3 regions of the Rahnella sp. CG8 genome follow, and region 2 is predicted to be linked to each of the others. Evidence: predicted binding sites of a transcription regulator. Region 2 holds the regulator's gene; each other region holds the start of a gene.
The links. Region 2 encodes CRP, which controls carbon source genes, mostly activating them, when cyclic AMP is high. Its sites were predicted from a motif close to ATGTGANNNNNNTCACAT; they were not measured.

Region 1 (5,333 bases), on a different contig from region 2:
GATCCCGAGCCTGAAATTCCGCCGTTTTGACGCGGTGATTTCCGGTATGGACATCACGCCTGAACGTCAGAAACAAGTGGCATTCACCAACCCGTACTACGATAACTCTGCTATTTTCATCGCCCATTCTGGTCAGTTCACTGACGTTGCTGCGCTGAAAGGCAAACGAGTCGGTATGCAAAACGGCACGACTCATCAGAAATACCTGATGGATAAGCACCCTGAAATCACCGCCGTACCTTACGACAGCTATCAGAATGCCGTACTGGACCTGAAAAACGGTCGTCTGGATGCCGTATTCGGTGACACCGCCGTGGTGAATGAATGGCTGAAACAGAACAAAAATCTGGCCGCTGTGGGTGACAAAATCACTGACCCGACTTACTTCGGTACCGGCCTGGGTGTTGCGGTTCGTCAGAACAATACCGAATTGCTGACTAAACTGAATGATGCTCTGGCAAAAGTGAAAGCAGACGGCACTTACAAAACACTGTATTCAAAATGGTTCCAGCAATAAGTTTGCCTATCAATGACTGAATTCCAACCTTTAGCAAGCGCCGCCGGGATGACCGTCGGCCTTGCCGTTTGTGCGCTGATCCTCGGCCTGGTGCTGGCGATGATTTTCGCAGTCTGGGAATCCGCGCCGTGGAAGCCGCTTAGCTGGCTGGGCACCGCGTGGGTTACCGTGCTGCGCGGTCTGCCGGAAATCCTGGTGGTACTGTTCATCTATTTTGGTTCCTCACAACTGCTGATGGTGCTGGCCGATGGCTTCAGCATCAACCTCGGCCTGTTCGCCATCCCGATCAAGTTGCCGATTGAGAACTTCGAAGTCAGCCCGTTTGTGTGTGGTGTGATCGCCCTTTCCCTGCTGTATTCGGCTTATGCATCGCAGACATTGCGCGGCGCACTGAAAGCCGTGCCACAAGGACAATGGGAGTCCGGTCAGGTGTTGGGCATGAAAAAGTCGGCGATTTTCTTCCGCCTGATCATGCCGCAGATGTGGCGTCATGCGTTGCCGGGACTGAGTAATCAGTGGCTGGTGCTGCTGAAAGATACCGCACTGGTATCCCTTATCAGCGTGAACGACCTGATGCTGCAAACCAAAAGCATTGCGACCCGTACGCAGGAGCCATTTACCTGGTATGTGATTGCGGCGTGTATCTATCTGCTTGTTACCCTGTTCAGCCAGTTCGTGATTAAACGTATCGAACTGCGTACCACACGCTTTGAACGGAGTGCATCCTGATGTGGGAATATTTACCTGAAGTCCTGAAAGGATTGCACACCAGCCTGACACTGACCGTGGCGGCACTGATTGTTGCACTGTTACTGGCGATGATTTTCACCGTCGTTCTGACGCTGAAAGTGCCGGTTGCCAGCCAGATCGTTAAAGGTTACATCACGCTGTTTACCGGCACACCGTTGCTGGTGCAAATCTTCCTGATTTACTACGGACCGGGCCAGTTTCCGTCGATCCGCGAAATTCCGTGGTTATGGGAAGTCCTGTCGCAGCCGTGGCTTTGCGCGATGTTTGCATTGGCGCTGAACAGCGCGGCATATACCACACAGTTGTTTACCGGTGCGGTACGCGCTATTCCGTCCGGCCAGTGGCAGTCGTGCGAAGCACTTGGCATGTCGAAGCCGCAAACCTTGCGCATTCTGTTGCCGTACGCCTTTAAACGCGCGCTGTCATCGTATTCCAACGAAGTGGTGCTGGTGTTTAAAAGTACCTCGCTGGCCTACACCATTACGCTGATGGATGTGATGGGTCACAGCCAGCTGATGTACGGTCGTACGTATGACGTGATGGTATTTGGTGCGGCCGGTGTGGTTTATCTGTGCGTGAACGGGTTGCTGACCCTGATGATGCGCCTGATTGAGCGTCGTGCACTGGCATTTGAACGCCGTAACTGATAGCCAGAGAAGAATCTGAAGGGACGAGAAATCGTCCCTTTTTTTGTGCCGGAAAAAACATCCCCCTGTTTCAATTTATAATTTTTTAATCAAATTTATTGCATATAAATTCATTTAGTGGCACTTTGTTCTCAGGTTTCACTTCCTGCCAGTTACCCGATTAAATTAATAAAATCAGTAAACTGTACCATGAAGGGAATGTCATTTTTTGAACAGGAATGTATTGCATGAAAAAGCTGATCCTCGCCGCCCTCTTGTCTGCCACGGTTTTCACTGCCACCGCTGCGGACACCATTCGTTTCGGCACATCCGCCACGTATCCGCCGTTTGAATCTATCGGCGCTGACAACCAGATTATTGGTTTTGATATCGACCTGGCGAACGCGCTGTGTAAGCAAATGCAGGAAACCTGTACCTTCACCAATCAGCCGTTTGATGGTCTGATCCCGGCACTGAAATTCCGTCGTTTCGATGTGATTATTTCCGGTATGGATATCACGGAAGAGCGCAGTAAACAGGTGACGTTCACCCAGCCTTACTACGCTAACACGGCGATGATTATCGGGCCGAAAGGCAAGTTTGCTTCTATTGCGGACCTGAAAGGTAAGCGTGTTGGCCTGGAAAATGGCACCACGCACCAGAAATACCTGATGGAAAAGCATCCTGAAATCACTACCGTCGGTTACGACAGCTATCAGAATGCGATTCTGGATCTGAAAAGTGGCCGTCTGGACGGGCTGTTAGGCGACACCGCCGTGCTGAACGGCTGGCTGAAATCCAACCCGAATCTGGGTGAAGTCGGCGAGCTGATTAAAGATCCGCAATACTTTGGTACCGGCGTCGGCATGGCGGTGCGTCCTGATAATAAGGAACTGCTGGCGAAGCTGAACACAGCGCTGGAAGGGATCAAAGCTAACGGCGAATTTAAAAAGATCAATGACAAGTGGTTCCCGGCTCACTGATTCCCCGTCATCCTTTTTTAACAGCCGTCTGAAAAGGCGGCTGTTCTGCGTAACATCCCTCAAAAATGTAATCTGCCAGAACTTATTACATCGAAAAAGTGACATTCATCACACTACATTCATGGAATGACTTTTACACTGTTCAACCGTAATCACTGCGAGATCGAATGTTTATGCACGCACGTTTTCACACCGCCTTTGCGGCACTCCCTGAAAATTTATCCTCCGCGCTTGAGCCGTTTTTGCGTCATGATGACTTCCCGGCAATGCTCACTGCGGCTGATGTTGCGCAGATAAAACAGGCGACCGGACTGGACGATGACGCGCTGGCATTTGCCCTGCTGCCTCTGGCCGCAGCCTGTTCCGTTACGCCTATCTCTCATTTCAATGTCGGTGCGGTTGCACGCGGAATTTCAGGCAATTTGTATTTCGGTGCCAACATGGAATTCGCCGGTGCGCCGATGCAACAAACGGTTCACGCTGAGCAATCCGCAGTCACGCACGCCTGGCTGCGTGGTGAAACCCGTCTGGCCTCCATCACCGTGAATTACACCCCTTGCGGGCATTGTCGTCAGTTTATGAATGAGCTGACCAGCGGCACAGCGCTGGATATCCATCTGCCCGATCGTGATGTAGCAACACTTGGCGATTATCTGCCGCACTCCTTCGGCCCGAAGGATCTGGACATCACCACCCTGCTGATGGACCAAGTGAATCACGGTTACACACTGGAAAGCACCGACTCCCTGGCACTCATGGCACTGGATGCCTGCAATCAAAGTCATGCGCCTTACAGTAAGTCGCACAGTGGTGTGGCGCTGGAAACCCATAACGGCAAACAGTTCGGTGGCCGTTACGCCGAAAACGCCGCATTCAATCCGAGCCTGCCTCCTTTGCAGGCCGCGTTAATCCTGCTGAATATGTCAGGTGAAGATTGCCTGAAAGTTCGCCGTGCAGTACTGGTCGAGCAAAAAGATGCGTTGATCACGCAAAACGATGCCACGCGTGCCACGTTAAAAGCACTGGGCTGCAAAGATATCACCACGCTGACCTGCTGATAGTGTGAGCCGGTTAACACTAAAGACTCTGTTTCCGGAGTCTTTAGTTACATAACATTGTCATTACATTTGTCATTTGAAATCCTTATTTCCTCTCTGTTACCCTCACCGCTCCGAAATATAAAAAACAACATTCTGAAAACCGGAAGAGTAAAACGATGGAACTTGAATACGAAAGTAAACGCCCCCTGTACATTCCCCACGCTGGCCCGATCCTGTTAGAGTTTCCGTTACTGAATAAAGGCAGCGCTTTTACTGAAGAAGAGCGCAGCAACTTTAACCTTCACGGTTTACTGCCGGAAGCGGTGGAAACCATCGAAGAACAGGCTGACCGTGCCTACCGCCAGTTTCAGAATTTCAAAACCGACATCGATAAACACATCTATTTGAGAAACATTCAGGACACCAATGAGACGCTGTTCTACCGTCTGCTGGACAACCATCTCAGCGAAATGATGCCGGTGATTTATACCCCGACCGTCGGCGAGGCCTGCGAACACTTTTCAGATATCTACCGCCGCGCCCGTGGCCTGTTCATCTCTTATCCGAACCGCGCCCACATCGATGACATGCTGCAAAACGCCACCAAACAACACGTAAAAGTGGTGGTGGTGACTGACGGCGAACGCATTCTCGGTCTGGGCGACCAGGGCATCGGCGGCATGGGCATTCCGATCGGTAAGCTTTCCCTGTATACCGCCTGTGGCGGCATCAGCCCGGCGTATACCTTGCCGGTGGTTCTGGACGCCGGTACCAACAATCCGCAGTTACTCAACGACCCGCTGTACATGGGCTGGCGTCATCCGCGCATTACGGGTGAAGAATATGAAGCGTTTGTTGATCAGTTCATTCAGGCCGTAAAAATCCGCTGGCCAAACGTGCTGCTGCAGTTTGAAGATTTCGCACAGAAGAATGCCATGCCGATCCTCGAACGCTACCGTGATGAACTGTGCTGCTTTAACGACGATATTCAGGGCACAGCGTCCGTGGCGCTGGGTAGCCTGATTGCCGCCAGTAAAGCCGCCGGGGGCAAACTGAGCGATCAGACAGTCGCCTTCCTCGGTGCGGGTTCTGCCGGTTGTGGTATCGCAGAACAAATCGTTGCGCAGATGAAATCTGAAGGTCTGAGCGAAGAAGAAGCCCGCGCCAAAGTCTTTATGGTCGACCGCTTTGGTTTGCTCACCGATAAACTGCCTAACCTGCTGGATTTCCAGAGCAAACTGGTGCAGAAAAGCAGCGCACTGGCCAGCTGGGGCATGGAAAGCGACAGCGTTTCCCTGCTGGATGTGGTGCGTAACGCCAGGCCAACCGTGCTGATCGGCGTTTCCGGCCAGCCGGGGCTGTTCACCGAAGAAATCATCCGCGAAATGCACAAACACTGCGCACGTCCGGTGGTGAT
Region 2 (5,333 bases):
GGCTAACCTGGCTGGAGGGTGTACCGGCAGAACTGCAGCAGATTAACGACGGCATTGAGCGCCAGCTGAATGTGGTGGTGAACAATCTGATGTACTGCCCTGAAACTCTGGCGGCGTTATTAAGCTGTCTGACGCAGCGCTACCCGTTCACGCAGTTCACTTTCACACGACAGATTTACATGGGGGTATGGGATACGCTGCTGTACGAAGATTTTCAGCTGGCGATTGGCGTCACCGGCACCGAATCCCTTTCTAACGCCGTGAATCTGCTGCCGCTGGGTGAGGTGGACTGGGTTTTTGTTCATGCACCCTTTCATCCGCTGCAGCACATCACTGGCATGCTGGAAGAAGCGGTGTTGCGTCAGTACATTGCCATCAATGTGGAAGACACCTCGCGCCATCTGAACAAGCGGGTAGCCTGGTTGCTGACCGGGCAACGGCAGATCATCGTGGCAGATGTGGCGACTAAACTGGCCTGTCACCTGAAGGGAATGGGTATCGGTTTTCTGCCGCGCCATCTGTGCCAGCCATATCTCGACAGCGGCGAGCTGATCGCCCGGCAAATCCGCTATCCGCGCGCCCCTTCCCCGCTCAGTCTGGCGTGGAAAAAGGAGTACACAGGCAAGGCGCTGCATGACATTGTTTCTCTGTTCCACCAGAAAGACCCGCTGATCCAACCGTTGCTGGCGGGTTTAGAATAGTGATGCCCTCTTTGGCTTCGCGAATAAATATGGTAACAATAGGCTTAATTATGCGCAGCCTTGACGCCAGATCTTCGACCACAGAAAAGACCGCGTCTCGCCTGCCTGCATCACCTTTATGGAGAACAGCGCATTATGTCAGCCAAACATCCTGTTATTGCCGTGACCGGTTCGAGCGGTGCAGGCACCACGACCACCAGCGTGGCATTTCGTAAAATATTTCAGCAGCTTGGTTTGCGTGCGGCGGAACTGGAAGGCGACAGTTTTCATCATTTCACCCGTCCTGAAATGGATGCGGCAATACGCAAGGCGCGCGATCTGGGACGTCATATCAGCTACTTCGGGCCGGAAGCCAATGACTTTGGTTTGCTGGAAAAAAGCTTTATCGAATACGGTAAAACAGGCACTGGCCGTTCACGTAAGTATCTGCATACTTATGACGAAGCCGTTCCCTACAATCAGGTGCCGGGTACCTTTACGCCGTGGCAGGCGTTGCCGGAACCGACGGATATTTTGTTTTACGAAGGGTTACACGGTGGTGTGGTGGCGGACAAAATTGACGTTGCCGCGCAGGTCGACCTGCTGGTCGGCGTAGTGCCTATCGTCAACCTCGAATGGATCCAGAAACTGGTGCGCGATACCGGCGAGCGCGGGCATTCCCGTGAAGCGGTGATGGATTCCGTCGTGCGTTCGATGGATGACTATATCAATTACATTACCCCGCAGTTTTCCCGCACGCACATCAATTTCCAGCGGGTACCCACCATCGACACCTCGAACCCGTTTGCCGCCAAAGCCATTCCGTCACTGGATGAAAGCTTTGTGGTGATTCATTTTCAGGGACTGGATGACATCGATTTCCCGTATCTGCTGGCCATGCTGCAAGGGTCGTTTATCTCGCACATCAAAACACTGGTGGTGCCGGGCGGCAAAATGGGGCTGGCGATGGAGCTGATCATGGCGCCGCTGGTGCAGCGCCTGATGGAAGGCAAGAAGATCGAGTAAACTTTATTCGGCTGCAATCACTTCAAAGCTGTGGGTGATTGTGGCCGCTTTCCCCAGCATCAGAGACACAGAACAGTATTTTTCGGCAGACAGGCTGACTGCGCGTTCAACAATCTTATCGGTCAGATCCTTACCGGTGACGATAAAATGCAGATTGATGTGAGTGAACAGACGCGGCGCTTCTTCGCGGCGTTGTGAGGTCAGCTTCACTTCACAATCACGCACGTCATTACGACCTTTTTGCAAAATTGACACCACGTCGATTGCACTACACCCCCCTGCGGACATCAGTAACATTTCCATCGGGCTTGGGGCTTTATCACCCGCGTTTCCATCCATTGAAATCTGATGACCCGATGCAGACTCACCTAAAAATGTCAGTCCTTCAACCCATTTGACACGTGCATGCATGAACTATTCTCCCGGTGAATAAACTTGTCGAAATCTGCTCTCAGAGTACCCTTTCACCTAAAATCTGGCAACGTAACCCGATCGCCATCATGCTGAAGCGAGACAACAGAAGACAGCATCTCAAACCTGTGCTACAAACAAAGCCGAAACATACTTTCCAGTAAATTGCGGTGACGGTTTTTGCGGTTTAAGTACAGAACCCACGGTGATGACAGCAATAAACAGGCTGTTGCACTCCGACATCCGCTTGCAGCATTTCTGGAGAGTTATATGCTGAAAGGGCGCTTTGGATTTGAAGTGCCGTACAGGGAACTCTGAGCCCTGTGATTTTGGGCAGCGATAACAACAGAGGATAATAGCAAATGGTTCTCGGCAAGCCACAAACAGACCCGACTCTTGAATGGTTCCTGTCTCACTGTCATATACATAAGTATCCTTCTAAAAGTACGCTGATTCACCAGGGTGAAAAAGCCGAAACGCTTTACTACATCGTGAAAGGGTCAGTTGCTGTCCTGATTAAAGATGAAGAAGGCAAGGAAATGATACTGTCCTACCTTAACCAAGGTGACTTCATCGGTGAGCTGGGACTCTTCGAAGAAGGTCAGGAACGCAGTGCCTGGGTACGTGCTAAAACTGCCTGTGAAGTGGCTGAAATTTCATATAAAAAATTCCGCCAGCTGATTCAGGTTAACCCGGATATTCTGATGCGTCTCTCCGCGCAGATGGCCAACCGTCTGCAAGTGACGTCAGAGAAAGTCGGCAACCTTGCCTTCCTTGACGTTACCGGTCGTATCGCTCAAACCTTGCTCAATCTGGCTAAACAGCCTGATGCAATGACCCATCCGGACGGGATGCAAATCAAGATTACCCGCCAGGAAATTGGCCAAATCGTCGGTTGTTCACGTGAAACAGTCGGACGCATTCTCAAAATGCTGGAAGATCAAAGCCTGATCTCCGCACACGGTAAAACGATTGTCGTTTACGGCACACGTTAATCCCTCAAAAATTGGCGCGGCAAAACACTGTCGCGCCTTTTTTATGGGCTAAGCTTTACCCATGACGCTATGGCGAAGACTGTTTTACCATCCTGAAGTGAACTACGCGCTGCGCCAGACGCTGGTGTTGTGCTTACCTGTTGGCATTTGCTGGCTGTTTGGCAATTTGCAAATGGGCCTGCTGTTTTCCCTCTGCCCGGCCTGTTGTAACATCGCCGGTCTGGATACCCCGCATAAACGCTTTTTCAAACGCCTGCTCGTTGGCGGTTCACTCTTTGCCGTGAGCAGCCTTCTGCTGCAACTGATGCTCGAAAGCTGGCATATACCGCTGCCGCTGATCATGCTGTCGCTGGCGTTACTGCTCGGCGTCACCGGTGAAATCAGCCCGCTGCATGCGCGCCTGTTGCCCGGTGCGCTGGTGGCGACTATCTTCACGCTGAGTATGGTGGGCGTGCGCCCGATGTGGCAGGCCCCGGTGTTGTTCGCCGCTGGCACAGCCTGGTACGGATTGTTTAACTGGGCGTGGTTTCGTATTTCGGAAGAACAACCGATGCGCGAAACGCTCAGCCAGCTCTATCTTCAACTCGCGGATTATTTCGAAGCCAAGTACAGCCTGCTGACGCAACACACCGATCCCGAAACCGCGTTACCCCCACTGCTAACCCGCCAGCAGCAGGTTATCGACCTGATTGCCCTGCTTTATCAGCAATTACACATGTTGCCCCAGCACGGACATCATCATCACCATAAACGGCTGTTTCAGCGTTTTCAGGTAGCGCTCGATTTGCAGGAGCACATTACAGTGAGCCTGCATCAGCCGGAAGAAGTGCAGAAACTGGTGGAGGAAAGCCATGCCGAAGCGGTTATCCGCCGAAATGCACAGGTGATTTCCACCCGTCTTCGGGTGATTGCCGACGATATTCTTTATCACCGTTTATCCGGGCGCTTTACGATGGCCAATGAGCTGACCGCGCTGGAGAAAATCGCCGCGCGCAACCCGGACAATCCGGTAGGTCAGTTTTGTTATTACCATTTCAGCCGCATTGCCCGTCTGTTACGCACACAGCGGCCGTTGTACAAACGTGACCTGATGAACACCCAGCCGCGTTTGCCCTTCTGGCCCGCGCTGAAAAGCTATCTTTCCTTCAAATCCGTGGCACTGCGTAATGCCGCACGTTTGGGCATTATTCTGGCGATTGGCAGCAGTCTGGGTCTGTTCTTCAATTTGCCCAAACCCTACTGGATCTTGCTGACTATCATGTTGGTCAGCCAGAACGGTTATAACGCCACGCGGGTGAGGATCCAGCACCGTGCACTCGGTACGCTGGCCGGATTGCTGATTGCCTCAGGCTTGCTCAAACTGGAACTGCCGGAAGGCACCACGCTGCTGTGCATGCTGCTGATCACCCTGTTGTCCTATACCGTTCTGCGCAAAAACTACGGACTGGCGATGGTCGGCATGACGGTGACTGCAGTGTATACCCTGCAATTGCTGGCGATGAACGGCGTGCATTTTCTGGTACCACGACTGGTCGATACCCTGATCGGCTGCGCGCTGGCCTTTGGTGGCACTATCTGGCTGTGGCCACAATGGCAAAGCGGTTTGCTGCGCCAGAATGCACACCAGGCGCTGGAAATCTATCAGGACGCTATCCGCCTGCTGCTCGAGGAAAGCCCCGACACCGCCAAACTGGCGTACACCCGTATGCAGGTCAATCAGGCGCACAATAAGCTGTTCACTTCGCTAAATCAGGCGATGCAGGAGCCGGGTTTTAACTCACATTATCTGGCGGATATGCGTTTGTGGGTGACGCACAGTCAGTTTGTGGTTGAGCATATCAACGCGATGACGATCCTCGCCCGCGAGCATTACATGCTGCCGGAAAAACTGGCGACGGAGTATTTACAGACCTGCGAAATCGCGCTGCAAAGCTGTCAGCAACGACTGCTCTACGACGGGCCGGGCAGCGAGAACAACCTGTTTAATGCGCCGGAACTTCACCCGGATATGCCACTGACCGAAATGGAACGCCATCTGCGGCGCGTAATTTCACATCTCAGCGTGATGCATACCATCTCGTCACTGGCGTGGAAGCAGAGGCCGCATCATGGGATCTGGCTGACGCGGCGGGCGTGAAGGGGGAGACCCCTTTCAAATCCCCTTTTTACTGGCTTGCAGCCAGACTGCTTTTTAAAGCTAATCGGAGAATATTTCGGTTTC
Region 3 (5,333 bases), on a different contig from region 2:
ACGCGATAATTACCACGACGGGCGAGGACTCGCGGGCGATTTATTCCACCCGTAATGCCGGTGTATTAATGAATGGAGGTTCTGCTAATACAGAATATGCAGGCAGTACGGCGATCGAAAGTAATCAAAACAGCTATGTCACCTTAGTGAACACTGACATCCATTCCGCAGGCACGGCGATAAGCTCAAACGACAACTCTGTTATCTCGGTATTCAATGGCAATATCAGCAGCGGCAATACCACCAGCGGCATAGAAATCAGTCATCAGGGCAACGTTAACCTTAACCAGGTCGTGATGGAAAATGCACTGTCGGACCAACCGCTGGTTGACCTGATCACTTCCTACGCCACACCTGATTATGCCTACGGTGGCACACTGGACGTCAAAAACTCCCGGCTTGCGGGTAAAACCCAGGGCGTACACGCCACCGAAGGCGAATGGGCCGTCACACTGGATAACAGTTCCCTGAATGCCGCCGATGCCTTTGTCGTTGCCGGAAGCAACAGCAACCAGATTGCAGACCTTTCGGTCAACGCCAGCAACGGCAGCATCATTAACGGTAACCTTATTGCGCTAAGCGCAGATGAAGACCCGATCGCCAGCCAGCTGACGCTCAATTTGCTTAACTCAACCTGGCAAGGCAGCGCGATGAATGGCACGGAATTTTCTTCTGCTTCTGCCGGTACGATTAATATTGATGCTCAGGACAGTCAGTGGCTGATGACCGATTCCTCGCGCATCGACTCACTCAACATGAATAACGCCAGCGTTCAGTTTTCCGGACAAGGTGATTATAAAACGCTGGAAACGCACAATCTGTCAGGCAAGGGTACGTTCTTTATGAATACGTCGCTGGAGCAGGATGCGCAGGGAAACAGCACTGGCGATCTCATTCATGTTACGGGCAACGCGTCCGGGCAGTTCGGATTACATATCTCTGCGTCGGGTAAGGCAGCACAGACAATTAACGACGGAATACGTGTCGCTCAGATTGATGATGCCAGCCGTCATAATGGCCTGTTCAGTCTGGAAAACAGCGTCAGTATCGGCGCTTACGACTATTATCTTTTTGAAGGGAGCAAGGATGCCACCGGCGATATGAATGACTGGTATCTGCGCGCTGAAATCCCAACACCTGACGCGCCGGTTCCTGATGTCCCAACGCCAGATAATCCGACACCGGATGTTCCTGCGCCTGCCCCGGCTACACCAGACACTTACCGTGGCGAAATCCCCAGTTATATCGCAGCACCTTATCTGAACTTGTATTATGGCATGCGTATTGCTGGCACGCTGCACGAGCGTATGGGCGATACAGAAACCTATGGCAAAGGCTACAACAATCGCGCATGGGCGAGAACCGGCGGAGAACACACTTCCTTCGATGCGGGACGTTTTGGGTACGACAGTGATTACTGGTTCGCGCAATTCGGAACCGACTTATATCAGGATGAACTGAAAAACGGCACACGCGTCCACGCTGGCATCATGGCGACATTGGGCAACCAGAGTACCGACACGCAGGATCAGGTGCGCACGTTGGCGGGGAAAAGTGCGGATGCTGGCTCAGTGCGCAGTGATGCCTACAGCGTTGGCAGCTATTACACCCGATATGCACAAGATGGCGCTTACGTTGACCTTGTCGGCCAGTTCACCTGGTATCGTAACCAGTATGAGAGCCTGCATGATACGAAACAGGACAGCTACGGCGTATTGCTTTCTGCTGAAGCAGGTCAACCCTATGCCGTCAGCACCAACTGGAAAATCGAACCTCAGGGGCAGATCATTTATCAGTATCTGAATTCAGAAGATTTCAGCGATGAAATTTCTGATATCTCTGGCGTTTCTGTCAATCAGGGCACAGCGCGTGCCGGGTTGCGTTTGTTACGCGACCAGGCAGAAGATAAAGCCAGTGAAAAATTCAAACCTTACCTGACCGCCGACGTACTGAGTAATTTCTCGGATTCACCGGATATCAATGTCGGCGGAATCGATGTCAGTACAACGGATTTTTCCGATCAATACTGGCAGACCGGCGCGGGCATGACGGCGCAACTCGCACCGAATACCTCGGTGTATGCTGATGTGAAATACGTCAAAGGTTTTGACGGCGATATGGAAGGCTACGTCGGCCATATTGGGATCCAGGGGCGTTTTTAATTCAGGTCTCTGAATCACACGCATAAAAAAGGGAAGGCATCAAAGCCTTCCCTTTTCTTATTTCGTTGCTGCGTTTAAAGCTGCGGGCAACGCTGCAAACTGTTTAGCCAGGATGTTTCAGGCTGAGCGGCCAGACGACGCGCACGTCCGTGGCGGCGCAAAATCAATCCTTTGTCCTGCATTTCACTCAGATCGCGTCTGATCGTTTCGAGACTTACATCCAGCGATTGTGCCAGTTCGCTTACCTGTAGCACTTCATGTTGTTCAACCAACTGAAGGATGGCCTGATGGCGATTTTTTTTAAGCACCGGTTATTCCTGTTTATATGACAGTTATGTGACGAAGGTCACAAATAACGGTAACTATAATACCTGCGTTACATTGTTAATTTTGGGATCGATCTCAATTTTTCAGGAATCCGCGCAGAATTTTTACGCCTTCGGCGCTTTTTGGTTCGCTGCGTTTCTCTGTCATACTATGCGCATGCTCCATTTCCCTGCCCGGCACCGCTGAAAATACCTGCTACGCCGGGACGAATGACTAAGGATTTTTTATGGAATTCAATACTGCCGGTCTGATCTCACTTGACGAAGCGCTGGATAAAATGCGCGACTGTGTACCGCCTAAAACAAGTCAGGAGGCCGAATCCCTGCCACTTGCTGGCGCCGCGGGCCGCATAACCGCCGCACCGGTGCTTTCACCGGTTTTTGTGCCACCTTTTGATAACTCCGCAATGGATGGCTATGCCGTACGTTGCACAGACTTGCACGACGGCGCGGTGTTCCCGGTCGCGGGCAAAGCCTTTGCCGGTGCGCCTTTTCATGGCGAATGGCCTGCCGGAACCTGTATCCGCATCATGACCGGTGCGCCAGTTCCCGCCGGTGCCGATGCAGTAATCATGCAGGAACAGGCTGAAGTTTCAGATGCAGGAGTACGTTTCACTGCAACAGCGCAAAAAGGCCAGAATATCCGCCTGACCGGAGACGACATTAAACAGGGCGACAGCGTGCTGCCTGCCGGTGTACGGCTCGGTGCGGCAGAATTACCGCTGCTGGCCTCACTGGGCGTCACCCACGTCAAGGTCTGGAAACCGCTGAAAGTCGCCGTATTCTCCACCGGCGATGAACTGCAACCGGTGGGAACGCCTTTGCAGGAGGGGCAGATTTACGATACCAACCGTTTCGCTGTGCGCCTGATGCTGGAACAACTGGGCTGTACCGTCCTGGATTTAGGCATTATTCGCGATAATCCCCTGGCGCTGCGTAAAGCCTTCGAAGAAGCCAATGCGTTTGCCGATCTGGTGATTTCCAGCGGCGGCGTATCGGTCGGTGAAGCCGATTACACTAAACAGATTCTGGATGAACTGGGTGAAATTGGTTTCTGGAAGCTTGCCATGAAACCGGGCAAACCTTTTGCTTTCGGTAAACTGGAAAGCAGCTGGTTCTGCGGTTTGCCGGGGAATCCGGTGTCGGCAGCACTGACGTTTTATCAGCTGGTTCAGCCATTTATTGCACAGTTGTCCGGCCATACGGCCTGGCAGTTCCCGCCACGCCTGAAGGCAAAAGCGGTGACACCCTTGAAAAAATCCCCCGGACGTCTCGATTTCCAGCGCGGTATTTTCAGCACCAGCGCCGAAGGACAACTGGAAGTGCGCACCACCGGCCATCAGGGTTCGCACGTATTCAGCTCATTCAGCCAGGCCAACTGTTTTATCGTGCTTGAACGCGGGCGCGGTAACGTGGCCGCAGGCGAAATCGTTGAAATCGAACCGTTTAACGCCCTGCTGCGGAGCTGAACATGCCTCAACTGCCGGAACTGACGGACGCTGAAACCCTGCGTTATAACCGCCAGATCGTTCTGAAAGGGTTTGATTTTGACGGCCAGGAACAACTGAAAGCCAGTCATGCGCTGATTGTCGGACTGGGCGGTTTAGGCTGTGCCGCTGCGCAATATCTGGCGGCGGCTGGCACCGGTACGTTAACGCTACTGGATTTCGACACGGTCTCGCTGTCAAACCTGCAACGCCAGACGCTGCATACTGACGCCCGGATCGGCATGTCGAAAGTGGAATCCGCCGCAATGGCGCTGGCGGCAATCAATCCGCACATCGTCATTCATCAGATTAATACACAGGCCAGCGACGACATGCTGCGTGACCTGATCGCCGCCTGCGACGTGGTGGTCGATTGCACCGACAACGTCACCACGCGCAATCAGCTGAACGGTGAATGTTACGCGCAGAAAAAACCGCTGGTTTCCGGGGCCGCCATCCGCATGGAAGGCCAGCTCAGCGTGTTCACTTATCAGCCGCAGGAACCCTGCTACCGCTGCCTGAGCCGGTTATTCGGTGAAAACGCCCTGACCTGTGTGGAAGCCGGTGTGATGGCACCTTTAGTCGGCACCATCGGCAGTTTGCAGGCGATGGAAACCATCAAACTGCTGACAAAATTTGGTGAAACCCCGCGCGGAAAACTGCTGATGTTCGACGCCATGACGTTGCAGTTCCGCGAAATGAAACTGATGAAAGACCCGCATTGTGAAGTGTGTGGGGATTGTTGAATCAGTAAATTCAGACACAAAAAAACCGCCTTTATCGGCGGTTTTCTATTTTTTATGACACCCAAAACAATTCGCAAAATCATTCGCGTTGTATCAAGGCGGCAACTGCACGAATCCCCGGGAGCTTACATCGGTAAGTGACCGGGGTGAGTAAAGGCAGCCAACGCCGAGACAACGTGAAGGATGCAGCGAATTAACTATTGATGCCCTGGCTACGCAGATAATCTTCGTAATTACCCGAGAAATCAATCACGCGGGTCGGCGTCATTTCCAGAATACGGGTTGCCAGCGAGCTGACAAACTCACGGTCGTGGGAAACGAAGATCAGCGTACCTTCATACATTTCCAGCGCCATGTTCAGTGACTCGATGGATTCCATATCAAGGTGGTTGGTTGGTTCATCCATAATCAGGATGTTCGGACGTTGCATCATCAGTTTCCCGAATAACATACGACCTTTTTCACCACCGGAAAGTACTTTCACTTTCTTCTTGATATCGTCCTGACCGAACAGCAGACGGCCTAACACACCGCGTACGGCCTGCTCGTCGTCTTTCTCGGATTTCCACTGGCTCATCCAGTCAAACACGTTCAGGGTGTCATCGAATTCAT

Region 1: a site for CRP is predicted at 2,973-2,990, ahead of cdd (cytidine deaminase). Genes of this name have one in related genera too.
Region 3: a site for CRP is predicted at 2,497-2,514, ahead of HGO41_RS02955 (DeoR family transcriptional regulator). Genes of this name have one in related genera too.

The regions. Positions count from the first base shown of each region.
Region 1 covers NZ_JABAED010000002.1:196,941-202,273, forward strand. Annotated here, with positions in the region: gene artJ (arginine ABC transporter substrate-binding protein) at 1-517, shown strand, start outside; gene artQ (arginine ABC transporter permease ArtQ) at 530-1,246, shown strand; gene artM (arginine ABC transporter permease ArtM) at 1,246-1,914, shown strand; gene HGO41_RS02850 (arginine ABC transporter substrate-binding protein) at 2,142-2,876, shown strand; gene cdd (cytidine deaminase) at 3,050-3,934, shown strand; gene HGO41_RS02860 (NAD-dependent malic enzyme) at 4,093-5,333, shown strand, end outside.
Region 2 covers NZ_JABAED010000008.1:180,367-185,699, reverse strand. Annotated here, with positions in the region: gene allS (HTH-type transcriptional activator AllS) at 1-701, shown strand, start outside; gene HGO41_RS10305 (phosphoribulokinase) at 837-1,706, shown strand; gene HGO41_RS10300 (OsmC family protein) at 1,710-2,117, opposite strand; gene crp (cAMP-activated global transcriptional regulator CRP) at 2,480-3,112, shown strand; gene HGO41_RS10290 (YccS/YhfK family putative transporter) at 3,174-5,249, shown strand.
Region 3 covers NZ_JABAED010000002.1:224,934-230,266, forward strand. Annotated here, with positions in the region: gene HGO41_RS02950 (autotransporter family protein) at 1-2,162, shown strand, start outside; gene HGO41_RS02955 (DeoR family transcriptional regulator) at 2,237-2,470, opposite strand; gene moeA (molybdopterin molybdotransferase MoeA) at 2,716-3,957, shown strand; gene moeB (molybdopterin-synthase adenylyltransferase MoeB) at 3,960-4,721, shown strand; gene HGO41_RS02970 (ABC-F family ATPase) at 4,915-5,333, opposite strand, start outside.